3 regions of the Rummeliibacillus sp. G93 genome follow, and region 1 is predicted to be linked to each of the others. Evidence: predicted binding sites of a transcription regulator. Region 1 holds the regulator's gene; each other region holds the start of a gene.
The links. Region 1 encodes LexA, which represses DNA repair genes until DNA is damaged. Its sites were predicted from a motif close to CGAACATATGTTCG; they were not measured.
Positions count from the first base shown of each region.

Region 1 (4,295 bases):
TACCAAAGTTTACGATGTTATTTGGGATTTTAAAATACCTTCAATACCAGCACGTGATTTTCGATATTTCTCGATGACTTTTGAAGTAACAGAGAAAAATCAAGAACTATTTTTAAATAGATGGAATCAATTTTTAGAAGAACAAAAACAGATAGTCGAATAATATTTAAGAAAAAATGCGAATTACCAAAATAATACTAACAATAAACTCAATTTTAAGTCGTAGGATCCTAATATCTTTTACATGTTGAGGTCTATTTCTATTTAGTCACAGACAATTAAAAAACTAAATACCATAACACACTATAGGAATTAGCAAGTCACCCATTTCAATCTTTATATTTGTATCATTAAAACTATCAGAAATATCCTTACTCTCAGTATCAGAACCTGGAAATACTTCTAAAAGTATATATCCTTCAGAGCTATTTGCTATATAGTATTTTGTTTTATGATAGTAGAATTCAACTTCTCTTCCAGTTGCCAAGTAATGTTGTAGAACTTCCAAGTCAATATAAGAACCGTCATCATTTTCTGAAGTTTTAAAAGTATCCATCTTCAAACCCACCTCTGTCACTTTTTGATATTAGTCTTGCTTACTTCACCCAGATAACCTTAATCCTAAACAATAATAGTAGCCTTATCACGTTCATACTTAAGCGCTTCGGAAAACAGAAATGTTGTGTTTTTGCTTCACTCAATTGTCGAGAGATATTTTTGCGCAACAGATGATGTATAAACCATCTGACTGTTAAATCTAAAAATTTATAACCCTGTATTTACCTATATTATACACTGTAATATATTTACTTATATTGAATAATGGAAGTTTTTAAGTTTTATTACAATTATGTATGGCGCTAGAATGAAAAATCAGGAAGAGTAGAGTTTATTACTGGTGAATACTTTGTACAGCATATTATGAGAATAATCGTATGATATGTGACTATGTTTTGAATGTGCAAGGAGGTAGTGGATTGTATTAAGAGAGGAGAAAAAATAGAAAATGATTGAATTACGAAAAATAACTGGAGATAACATAGAGAAAGTAATAGCACTTGAAGTTGAAGAAAACCAAAAAGACTTTATAGAAACTACTAACCTAAGAAGCTTTGCAGATGCTCATATGTTGAATGCGGAAGGGATATTTGCTGCACCCTATGCCATTTATGCCGATGAAGTGGTGGTTGGATTTTTGATGTATATTTATGATACGTTGGATCACGAATCGTTTGAAAAAGAAGATTTTTACGGCAAGAAGAGCTATTTTATTTGGCATATTATGATTGGAAATAGTTACCAAGGGAAAGGATATGGCAAACTTGCATTTGAAAAAATGTTGAAGGAAATAGTAACGTGGCCATTTGGTGAAGCAGAATATATAGCTCTCTTTTATCAAACAAGTAATATCAAAGCTAAAACATTATACGCTTCATTTAAATTTGAAGATACAGGTATTATTCAGGGTAAGTCCATGTTGGCGATTAAAAAGCTAGTTGAGAAATAAAAGTAACATGTAATGTTTTCATTCTGCAAAATAGCACTTTAAGTAGGCGCAAAATAAAACTAATTTAACACCCGCGCTATCTGTTTTGTGTTTTAAAAAAACAATCAGTCTACAGGTAATGTAATAGACTCGATTGTTTTTTTAAGTATCAGTATATGTTTCGATAAAGACCAACAACTTTACCAAGAACAGCAACGTTTTCAACAATTATTGGCTCCATAGAGGAATTCTCTGGTTGTAAACGGAAGTGCCCCTTTTCTTTATAAAAACGTTTCACTGTTGCTTCGTTCTCCTCCGTCATAGCTACTACGATATCTCCATTATTGGCAGTTGCCTGTTGTTTGACAATCACATAGTCTCCATCGAGAATTCCTGCCTCTATCATAGATTCACCCATGATTTCGAGCATAAAAATATGGTCATCTGATCCACCGTAAGTGTCAGGAATAGGGAAGTACTCTTCAATATTTTCGATAGCGGTGATAGGTAACCCGGCAGTTACTTTCCCAACTAAAGGAACATGCATAACACCCTGTTTGGTAACATTTCCTTGATCTAAGATTTCAATAGCGCGCGGTTTTGTCGGGTCTCTGCGAATCAGCCCTTTGCTTTCCAATCTATTCAAATGGCCGTGGACAGTTGAACTGGAAGCTAAACCTACTGCTTCGCCTATTTCTCGTACAGAAGGCGGATATCCTTTAGTGCGTACTTCTTCTTTTATAAATTCCAATATATCATCTTGTCTTTTTGATACCTTTTTCAATTTGCTCACCCTCTTATCAGCAATTTTCTTTAATTGTTAAATGAAGTATAACATGTCTATTAAATGGATGCAAACATAGGTTCGAAATATATTTGACAAAAACGCATGTTCGTATTATATTGATTTATATAAACTACGAACAAACATTCGATGAAGGGGAGATCCTTATGAACTGGATTAAAAAAAATCGAAATACCACCTATTTATTTGCATTCATATTCGCCATTATGGTTATTCTTATGGTCATCAATCGGGATACAACTAGCTACACAAACATAGAAGTCCAAGAAGGAGATACTTTATGGTCGCTATCTGGACTTTATAAAGGGGATTTATCCAAAAGTGAGTGGGTTTCTTTAGTGAAAGATAAAAACAATATTATTGACGGACGCATTATAGCTGGTCATACTTTATCTATTCCTGCATACAAAAAAACTAGCACAAATAAAAGAGGAATAGAGTTGGCGAGTGAAAATGAATAGAGGGAAAGAAGCAGTATTATATTGCCGTGTGAGTACAGAAAAAGAATCCCAAGATTCTTCGCTAGAACGGCAAGAAAGTGAACTAAAAGAGTTTGCCAAAACAAAAGGCTATAATGTTATGAGTGTATTTAAAGATCGACATAGCGGCTATGACGTAGAACGCGAGGGACTCATGGATTTGCTGGATTATATTAAAGAACAACATATTACAGCATTGTTTGTGCAGGATGAAACGCGATTAGGACGAGGGAATGGTCGCATGGCCGTATTACATCTACTTAATAAAATGGAAGTGACTATTTTTACGCTTAATAATGCAGGCAATATCCAGCTGAATGAAATGGATACAATGTTGCTTGAAATATTGGCACTAGTAGAGGAATATCAAAGGAAATTACATAATGCCAAAATACGTCGTGGGATGAAAAGGGCTGTACAAAACGGCTATAGGCCTGAGAATAACTTAAAGGATCGGGGCAATCCAGAAGGTAGAGAAAGAATTGATGCTCCGATTGAACAGATTATTCAATTGAGAAATAAAGGGCTAACATTTGAAGAAATCACTTCTACTCTAAATGGATTGGGCTTCCAACTTAGCAAAGCAACAGTACATAGACGCTATAAAGAATTCGAAGAGCACAATAATTAATTGTAAACTGTCGAAAAGTTTACTTTCGAATACAGGTTGGCTTGATATGCAAATAATGCTTAACGCTTGCACTTAAAACATATTTTACATACTCTTTAAGATATGAAGAATATGAAAGGGTGTATATAAATGTTGCCAAAAGAAAAGATTGACCGTATTAATTTCCTGTCTAGAAAATCAAAAGCAGAAGGACTAAGTGTCGAGGAAGCGAAAGAACAAACAGCACTTCGAAAAGAATATCTGGATACATTCCGTAATTCCATGAGAGACACCATTGAGCATGTCCGAGTATTTGATCCAAATGGCGATGAAGTAACACCGGAAAAGGTAAAGGAAATTCAAAAACGAAATAATCCTTTAAATTAATAAGGTAAAGTAAATGTCGAAAAAATATTGTTTTCTGACATAATGTTGACTAAACTGTAATAGAATAATACTTTGCTTTCAGAAAGGATGTCTATTCATGACGCTACAAGCAGATCAGCTTGCAATTAATACAATTCGAACTTTGTCGATTGATGCAATCGAAAAAGCAAATTCTGGTCATCCAGGTTTACCAATGGGTGCAGCACCAATGGCTTACACGCTATGGACAAAACAAATGCAACATAATCCAAAAAATCCAAAATGGTTTAACCGTGACAGATTTGTATTGTCAGCAGGACATGGTTCAATGTTATTATACAGCCTACTTCATTTAGGTGGTTATGACTTACCGATGGATGAAATTAAAAACTTCCGTCAATGGAATTCATTAACTCCTGGTCATCCTGAATTTGGGCACACTGCTGGAGTAGAAGCGACAACTGGTCCACTGGGGCAAGGGATTGCTATGGCTGTTGGTATGGCGATGGCTGAAGCACATTTAGCAGGAGTATACAACACACCAGAACA
Region 1 is NZ_CP097314.1:1,121,009-1,125,303, forward strand. Features, by position in the region: gene M2M59_RS05515 (DUF2247 family protein) at 1-163, shown strand, start outside; gene M2M59_RS05520 (hypothetical protein) at 287-556, opposite strand; gene M2M59_RS05525 (GNAT family N-acetyltransferase) at 1,007-1,507, shown strand; gene lexA (transcriptional repressor LexA) at 1,656-2,270, opposite strand; gene M2M59_RS05535 (cell division suppressor protein YneA) at 2,438-2,752, shown strand; gene M2M59_RS05540 (YneB family resolvase-like protein) at 2,745-3,401, shown strand; gene M2M59_RS05545 (DUF896 domain-containing protein) at 3,531-3,767, shown strand; gene tkt (transketolase) at 3,865-4,295, shown strand, end outside.

Region 2 (4,295 bases), 450 kb from region 1:
CATGTGGATGATAGTTACCGATTACATTTCCGACTGTTTTAGCCGATTTTCTAAAGGGCTTGTCGTGTGTATTGCCTTCCATAAACATTGCATATAGAATACGGCGCTGTACTGGTTTAAGACCGTCTCTTGCATCTGGCAAAGCACGGTCCTGGATAATGTATTTACTATAACGACCGAAGCGATCACCGATGACTTCCTCTAAAGGCAAGTCTTGAAATATCTCTGACTGCGTCATGTAAGATCCCCTCCATCATGTTGTATAAATTCGCTTTCTAATATCGTACTGTCTTCTTCAAGGCCAAAGTCCACATGCGATTCAATCCATTTTCTTCGTGGTTCTACCTTATCACCCATCAATGTGGCAACGCCTTTTTCTGCTCTTTCAACATCATTGATTTGAACGCGAACCAATGTCCGTGTTTCAGGGTTCATGGTTGTTTCCCAAAGCTGCTCAGCATTCATTTCACCAAGGCCTTTGTAGCGTTGAAGAATATAACCCTTACCAATTTTCTTAATTGCTTGTTGAAGATCTTTCTCTGTCCAAGCATATTCAATTACTTCTTTGCGCCCAGTCCCTTTTGATACTTTATAAAGTGGCGGCAAGGCAATATATACTTTTCCTGCTTCAACAAGTGGTCTCATATAACGGAAGAAGAAAGTTAAGAGTAATACCTGTATATGAGCGCCATCCGTATCGGCATCCGTCATGATTATAACTTTATCGTAAGCAGCGTCTTCAATGTTGAAATCTGTACCAACTCCAGCACCGACTGCATGAATAATGGTAGCAATTTCTTCGTTTTTCATGATGTCCTGAAGCTTTGCTTTTTCCGTATTGATTACTTTTCCTCGAAGAGGCAAGATGGCTTGGAAAGTACGGTCCCGCCCTTGTTTAGCTGAGCCTCCCGCAGAATCGCCTTCGACTAAGTATAATTCATTTTTGGCAGCATTCTTAGATTGTGCTGGCGTCAATTTTCCTGATAAGATAGTTTGTTTTTTGGATTTTTTACCATGACGTGCGTCTTCTCTTGCTTTCCGTGCTGCTTCGCGAACTTGCTGTGCACGAATAGCTTTACGTACAAGCGATGCACTAAGCTCCGCATTCTCTTCCAAAATATACATTAATTTTTGGGATACGACACCATCGACAGAGCTACGTGCTTCTGCTGTGCCAAGTTTGCCTTTAGTTTGACCTTCGAATTGTAATAGATTTTCAGGAATTCGGACTGAGATGATGGCAGCTAATCCTTCACGTATATCTGAGCCATCCAAATTTTTATCTTTTTCTTTTAGGAGTCCGACTTTACGTGCATATTCGTTAAACACACGAGTCATTGCAGCTTTAGCGCCTGTTTCGTGTGTGCCTCCATCACGTGTGCGAACATTATTAACAAAGGAGAGGATAGTTTCGGAATAACCATCATTGAATTGAAAAGCAAATTCAACTTCAATTTCATCTAGTTCGCCTTCAACATATTTAACTGGATGCAATACATCTTTTTCTTCGTTAAGATAGGCTACAAAGGCTTCAATTCCATTTTCATAATGATATACTTCTTGTCGCTCGGTTTCTTCATCAATAAGCTCTATTTTTAAGCCCTTTAATAAAAAAGCAGATTCACGTAAACGTTCAGCTAATGTATCGAATTGATACTTGGTTGTTGAAAAGATTTCTGGATCAGGCTTAAAATGAATAAATGTGCCTGTTTCTTTCGTTTTGCCTAGATTAGCAAGTGTAGTTACGGGCTTACCGCCATTTTCAAAGCGCATGCTGTATTTATGGCCATCTCGGTAAATGGTTACATCAAGCCATGAAGAAAGGGCGTTTACAACAGATGCTCCTACACCGTGCAAACCACCACTTGTTTTATAACCACCTTGTCCAAATTTACCGCCTGCATGCAAAATGGTAAAGATTACTTCAGGAGTTGATTTACCTGTCTTGTGCATCCCAGTTGGCATGCCACGTCCATAATCTCTTACACTAATACTTTGATCTTTATGGATTTTCACTACAATATGTGAGCCAAAACCCGCTAATACCTCATCTACAGCATTGTCGACGATTTCGTATACAAGGTGGTGCAAGCCTCTGCTGTCTGTAGAGCCAATATACATACCCGGACGTTTTCTTACGGCTTCTAAACCTTCTAATACTTGAATATCATCTTCACTATAAGAGGTGATTGTTTGTTTATTTGTCAAAAAATATTCCCCCTAAACACAAACATCCGTTCTACTTTTATAAATCATATACACAATAATAGATACTGTCAACTTCTTGTTCAGTTAGACTCAGGTTTTATTGTATCATTCGTTTAATCTATTGGACAATAAGAACCGGCAATTATTGAGAAAGTTGGTCATTGTGTACGCTTACAGTCTCGTGATAAAATATTATTACAATCTAATAATACCAACTACTAATGTTGGAGGGAGTTTTAAATGAATAGTATTTTAGTTGTTGTATTGGCTTATCTAATTGGTTCCATCCCATCCGGTTTATGGGTTGGTAAAGTTTTTTATAAAACCGATATCAGACAGCACGGAAGCGGAAACTTAGGTGCTACTAATACCTTCCGTACGCTTGGAAAAAAAGCGGGTATAGCCGTTACACTTATGGATATATTAAAGGGCACACTTGCAACTATACTTCCTATTCTAGCTGTTTTCCAAGGAAGTGGTATCCATCCACTCGTTGCTGGCATCATTGCTGTCGTTGGGCACATGTTCCCTATCTTCGCTGACTTCCGAGGAGGCAAAGCTGTGGCTACGTCTGCAGGTATTTTACTTGGCTACCATTGGCCAATCTTTATCTTGCTCCTTATCGCCTTCCTTCTTTGCTTAAAAGTGTATAAAATGGTGAGTCTAGCATCTATGTTTGCAGCTGTTGTGGCTTTTATTTACGCACTTATTTATGGTATTTTATATAATGAATATCTTTTACTTATCATTATTTCCATTATTGTAGTCTTTATTTTTTATCGCCATAGATCTAATATATCGCGCATAAAAAAAGGAACAGAACCAAAAGTAACATGGTTATAAAAAAGGAGTGTTCTTATGAAAATTGTCATGTCTGAACAAGCATTTCAGTGGTTTTCCGATGAAATGGATGTAGCGCAAGGAGATACCATTCGTTTTTATGCTAGATATGGTGGCTCAAATCCTTTCCACGAAGGGTTTTCTCTCGGCATGAGTCAAGACTCGCCAATTAATCCAAGTGTTGTATTAGAGCATAATGGCACTACTTTTTTTATTGAGCAAGACGATACATGGTTTTTTAACAACCATGATTTATATGTAGATGTAGATCGCCAATTAGATGAACTTAAATTTGATTACAAGTAGATAAAAAATGCAAAAAGCATGCCTAATTCGGGCATGCTTTTTTACACTATTCATCCAAGAGTTATTTGATTTCTGCAATTTCTTTATACTTATTAAACCACACCGGATTAATTCGTTCAAAAGCAACTGGTCGGAAATTTTCTTTTTTCACCACAATATGTTCGGATGCTGCTGTTGCTGCAATCGTTCCATCACTATGTACAATTTCATAGCCATACACAGTACGAAGACGTTCCTGTGATACAATCCATGTACGTATAATCGCTTTTTCACCATAACGTAGTGCAGCTTTGTAGCTAATATTGACATTCATAACAGGCGATACATAGCCTGCTTCTTCTAATTGAGTCACGCTAAAGCCTAAATCATGAATCAGCTGCGTCCTCCCTAATTCCATCCATATAACATAATTAGCATGGTATACAACGCCCATTTGATCTGTCTCCGCATAACGAATTTCAATTTCTTTTTCACTTACAAACATGTTGTTCACCTCATGTTAAGTATACCGTTATTTTGAGAGAAAATCCTTCCATAGCTTTTCTTCTTTCATTAAATCTCCTTTGTCTTATAAACTAAAACAAGTGCACAAAATTATTGTGCACTTGTTTGAACCATATTATTTAGATAATTTGTTACGTAAAACCATTTGTAGGATACCGCCGTTACGGTAGTAATCTACTTCTACTTCTGAGTCAAAACGAGCAAGCGCTTTGAATGTTTTAGTATCGCCATCTGGAGATGTAGCAGTCACAGTTAGGATATCACGAGGTTTAACTTCATCTGTAATATTAACTGAGAATGTTTCTTCACCAGTCAATCCTAGTGATTCTGAGCTTTCACCATCAACGAATTGTAGTGGTAGAACACCCATCATTACTAAGTTTGAACGGTGGATACGTTCGTATGATTCTGCGATAACTGTTTTAACGCCAAGAAGG
Region 2 is NZ_CP097314.1:1,575,838-1,580,132, reverse strand. Features, by position in the region: gene parC (DNA topoisomerase IV subunit A) at 1-238, opposite strand, end outside; gene parE (DNA topoisomerase IV subunit B) at 235-2,208, opposite strand; gene plsY (glycerol-3-phosphate 1-O-acyltransferase PlsY) at 2,449-3,051, shown strand; gene M2M59_RS07840 (HesB/YadR/YfhF family protein) at 3,067-3,354, shown strand; gene M2M59_RS07835 (acyl-CoA thioesterase) at 3,416-3,838, opposite strand; gene acnA (aconitate hydratase AcnA) at 3,974-4,295, opposite strand, start outside.
Region 2: parE (DNA topoisomerase IV subunit B) is a predicted target of LexA. The motif match lies at 2,228-2,241, and genes of this name have one in related genera.

Region 3 (4,295 bases), 420 kb from region 1:
CTTTTGATTTTATCGAAATCCCGATTCATTAAAATAAACATGAATAAAAGATGATCTTCTAGGCTTTTCTTATGCAGATTACTGCGCAAGGGAAGCTTTTTTTATATGGTTATATTTATGGAGAAGCGAAAGTTGTCGAAAAAAACATTGACACTTTCGACAATTTTAAATTATATTTCTAGTATAAAGTTTTAGAAATCAGTAGGCTGACACTTTATTTTAGGTCGCTTTATTGTATAGCGGTTTGAAAACTATATTTGTAGAACACAATGATTAGCAAATTTGCTGCTTTAAAGCCTCATACTAATAAATGTTACCGCTTACAAAGGGGTGTTCTGATTGACTTTGCAACAAGATGAACAAAAAGTGTTGGTTAAACAAGGGGAAATATCTGCGGGAGCACAGGAAGAAACACATTTAAAGAGAAAATTAAAATCTCGCCATCTGACAATGATTTCAATTGGCGGTGCGATTGGTACTGGTTTATTTTTAAGCAGTGGTTCAGCCATTCATACAGCAGGGCCAGGTGGAGCGCTGCTCGGTTATATGTTAGTTGGAGCAATGGTCTATTTTGTTATGACAAGCTTAGGAGAAATGGCTGCATATATGCCAACAAGTGGATCGTTTAGTTCATACGCCTCCAAGTTTGTTGACCCTGCTTTTGGATTTTCAATAGGTTGGTTGTATTGGTTTAACTGGGCAATGACAATTGCTGCGGAATTGACCGCATCTACAATGATTATGAAATTTTGGTTTCCGGATAGCCCGTCATGGATCTGGAGCGGCGCATTTTTAGCTATTATATTCTTGCTAAATTATTTATCAGTTAAAGGCTATGGTGAAGGTGAGTATTGGCTATCGTTAATCAAAGTTAGTGCTATTGTTATTTTCTTAATTGTCGGAGTCTTAATGATTTTCGGAATTATGGGTGGCGAAGCAGTAGGGTTTAAAAACTTTACAATGGGTGACGCGCCTTTCTCAGGAGGTATTCTAGGAGTATTCGTAGTCTTTATTGCGGCTGGTTTCTCCTTCCAAGGGACTGAGATTGTCGGTGTAGCAGCAGGGGAAAGTGAAGACCCTGCCAAAAATGTTCCTAAAGCAATCAAAAGCGTATTTTGGCGGATCTTGTTATTCTACGTTTTTGCTATCTTTGTAATAGGATTATTAATTCCATATACAAATGCCAATTTACAAAATGATTCAGTTATGGTGAGTCCATTTACATTAGTATTGAAAAAAGCAGGGATTGCTTTCGCTGCGTCTCTTATGAATGCAGTTATATTGTCTGCCGTATTATCAGCAGGAAATTCAAGTGTCTACGCTTCAACTCGTATGCTGTTTTCAATGGCGAAGGAGGGACAAGCACCTCGAATTTTTGGTAAATTAAATAAACGCGGTGTACCAGTAGTGAGTATGATTTTCACTTGTGCAATTGGCGCACTTGCATTCTTAGCATCATTTTTCGGTGATGGAACTGTTTACTTGTGGTTAATGAATGCCATTGGTATTACTGGATTTATATTCTGGTTAGGTATTTCAGTAAGCCATTATCGTTTCCGAAAAGGATTTTTAGCGCAAGGCCATTCATTAGATGAATTGCCTTATCGTGCCAAGTGGTTCCCGATTGGACCGATTTTCGCAGTTGCATGCGGTATAATTGTGATTATTGCACAAAACTTCCAAGCCTTTTTAGCTGATAAAGTTGACTGGGGAAGTGTAGTAGCAGCTTATCTAGGTATTCCATTATTTTTAATCTTGTTCTTTGGTTATAAATTTGTCAGAAAGTCTAAAATTGTTAAACCAGAGGAAATGGATTTTACGTTTAAAGATTAACGATAAAAAGAAGCAGGTATATTCCTGCTTCTTTTTTTGTTGATTAAAATGAAAAGGCTTTCATATTTTTATTGACAACAGCTAGAAAACATATTATGATTAAACAAATGTTTGGTTAATAAACAAATGTTTGAAAGGTGATAAGATGCCTGAAAAAATAACTGATAAAGAGCAGTTGATTTTGAATGCAATACGTAAGAATCCTTATGTATCGCAGCAAGAGCTTGCAGAGATGCTAGGCTTATCGCGTCCATCAATTGCTAATATGATTTCTGGTTTAACTAAACGAGGTAATATTTTGGGTAGGGCCTATATTTTAAGTGAATCCGAACAAATCATATGTGTTGGCGGAGCCAATATTGATCGTAAATTTCATATCAAAGATAGCGCTCAACTAGGCACTTCGAATCCAAGTTACACTACCCAAAATGCTGGAGGAGTAGCCCGTAATATTGCAGAGAATTTAGGAAAACTTGGTTGTGATGTGTCGCTGTTATCTGCAAGTGGTCTTGATATGGATTGGTCATTCATTGAAGACGCATCATCTCTTTATATGAAGCTTGATACAGTAGCTAAATTCCCTGAAAAGGCAACAGGTTCTTATACTGCTGTTTTGGATGCACAGGGTGAATTAATAATAGCCCTTGCAGATATGGAAGTATATGAAGCTATCACGCCTGATTTGCTGTTGAAAAATGAAGCTTTATTAAGTCAATCCAAATGCATTGTGGCAGATTTGAATTGCCCTAAGGAAACCATCCAATTTTTGTGCAGCTTTGCTAAAAGTCATAACTTGCCAATTGTAATAATTCCTGTTTCATCTCCGAAAATGAATCGCTTGCCAGATGATTTGGCAGGGGTATCATGGATAATTACCAACCGAGATGAATCGGAAACTTACTTTAAAACTGAAATTAAAACAAATGAAGATTGGAAAAAGGCTGTTGAAAAGTGGCTAGATTTAGGTATTGCTAATGTAGTCATCACAAATGGCAAAGAGGGGTCTATGATAGGTAATAGAAATGAAGGAATCCTACATATCCCACCCATCCCAGTCGATGAAATTGCTGATGTAACAGGAGCGGGAGATGCGTTTTCATCTGCTGTAATTTACTCTTGGCTAGAAGGAAAACCTTTAACCGAAATAGCTAGAGCTGCAAGTGTGAATGCTTCAAAAACATTAGCATCTCCATATACGGTTAGACAAAATTTATCCGCAATACAATTACAAAAAGACATGGAGGAATTATCATGAATGAATACATCACTTTATCTGAGGAAGTACGTGCAGCAAAAGAACAAGGGAAACCAGTAGTGGCTTTAGAGTCAACCATTATCTCTCATGGCATGCCTTATCCGCAGAATGTAAAAACAGCTCGTGAAGTAGAGCAAATAATCCGTGATAATGGGGCAGTCCCAGCAACAATTGCTATAGTGGATGGAAAAATAAAAATTGGCCTATCAGATGAGGAATTAGAAATGTTCGGCAAGAGCTCAGATGTAGCGAAAGCGTCACGCCGTGATTTAGCTTATTTGCTTGCTACAAAAAAACTTGGAGCAACTACTGTAGCTGCAACAATGATTTGTGCAGAAGCAGCTGGAATCAATATATTTGTTACGGGTGGTATTGGCGGTGCTCATAGAGGTGCTGAAAACACCATGGATATTTCAGCAGATTTAGAGGAATTGGGTCAAACAAATGTGGCAGTAGTTTGTGCTGGAGCTAAATCTATTCTAGACTTAGGATTAACTATGGAATATCTTGAAACAAAAGGTGTACCGGTAATCGGTTATAACACAGACGTACTACCAGCTTTCTATACACGCAAAAGCGAATTCCCCGTCAACTTTAAAGCAGAAGATGTAGAGACAATTGCTTCAACATTAAAAGTGAAATGGGATTTAGGCCTTAAAGGCGGAGCTGTTATTGCCAATCCAATTCCTGAAGAGTATGCAATGGACGAATCTGTAATTAATGAAGTGATTGAATCTGCATTAAAAGAAGCAGAAGAAAAACAAATTACGGGTAAAAATGTAACTCCTTTCTTATTAGGAAAGGTAAAAGAACTAACAAAAGGTAAAAGTCTTGATGCCAACATTGCATTAGTGAAAAATAATGCAGTGATTGGTGCAAAACTAGCTGTCAACTACAATCAACTTTAAGTATTAACAGATTAGATAAATAGAATAGAAAATGAGTGGCCTTAATCTGAAAGATTAAGGCCTTTTATTTTGGAGAAATACTTTTAAAATTGTCGAGTTTCTTCTTTATATATATAAACATTAAAATTATTTTGTTTTCCAGATTATATTATTATATAATTCAGAATAAACTGTATATTAATCTTTTGTCAGGAGGAGAGAAAAAGAGATTTATACAGAATTAGAATCATAAGGGGGCAGGAAAATTGAAAGCATTAAGATCCATCTTATTATGGGGAGTAATTTCTGCTATTGGGGCA
Region 3 is NZ_CP097314.1:1,541,537-1,545,831, forward strand. Features, by position in the region: gene M2M59_RS07715 (amino acid permease) at 451-1,833, shown strand; gene M2M59_RS07720 (carbohydrate kinase) at 1,979-3,088, shown strand; gene M2M59_RS07725 (pseudouridine-5'-phosphate glycosidase) at 3,085-3,996, shown strand; gene M2M59_RS07730 (carbon starvation CstA family protein) at 4,242-4,295, shown strand, end outside.
Region 3: M2M59_RS07720 (carbohydrate kinase) is a predicted target of LexA. The motif match lies at 1,934-1,947, and genes of this name have one in related genera.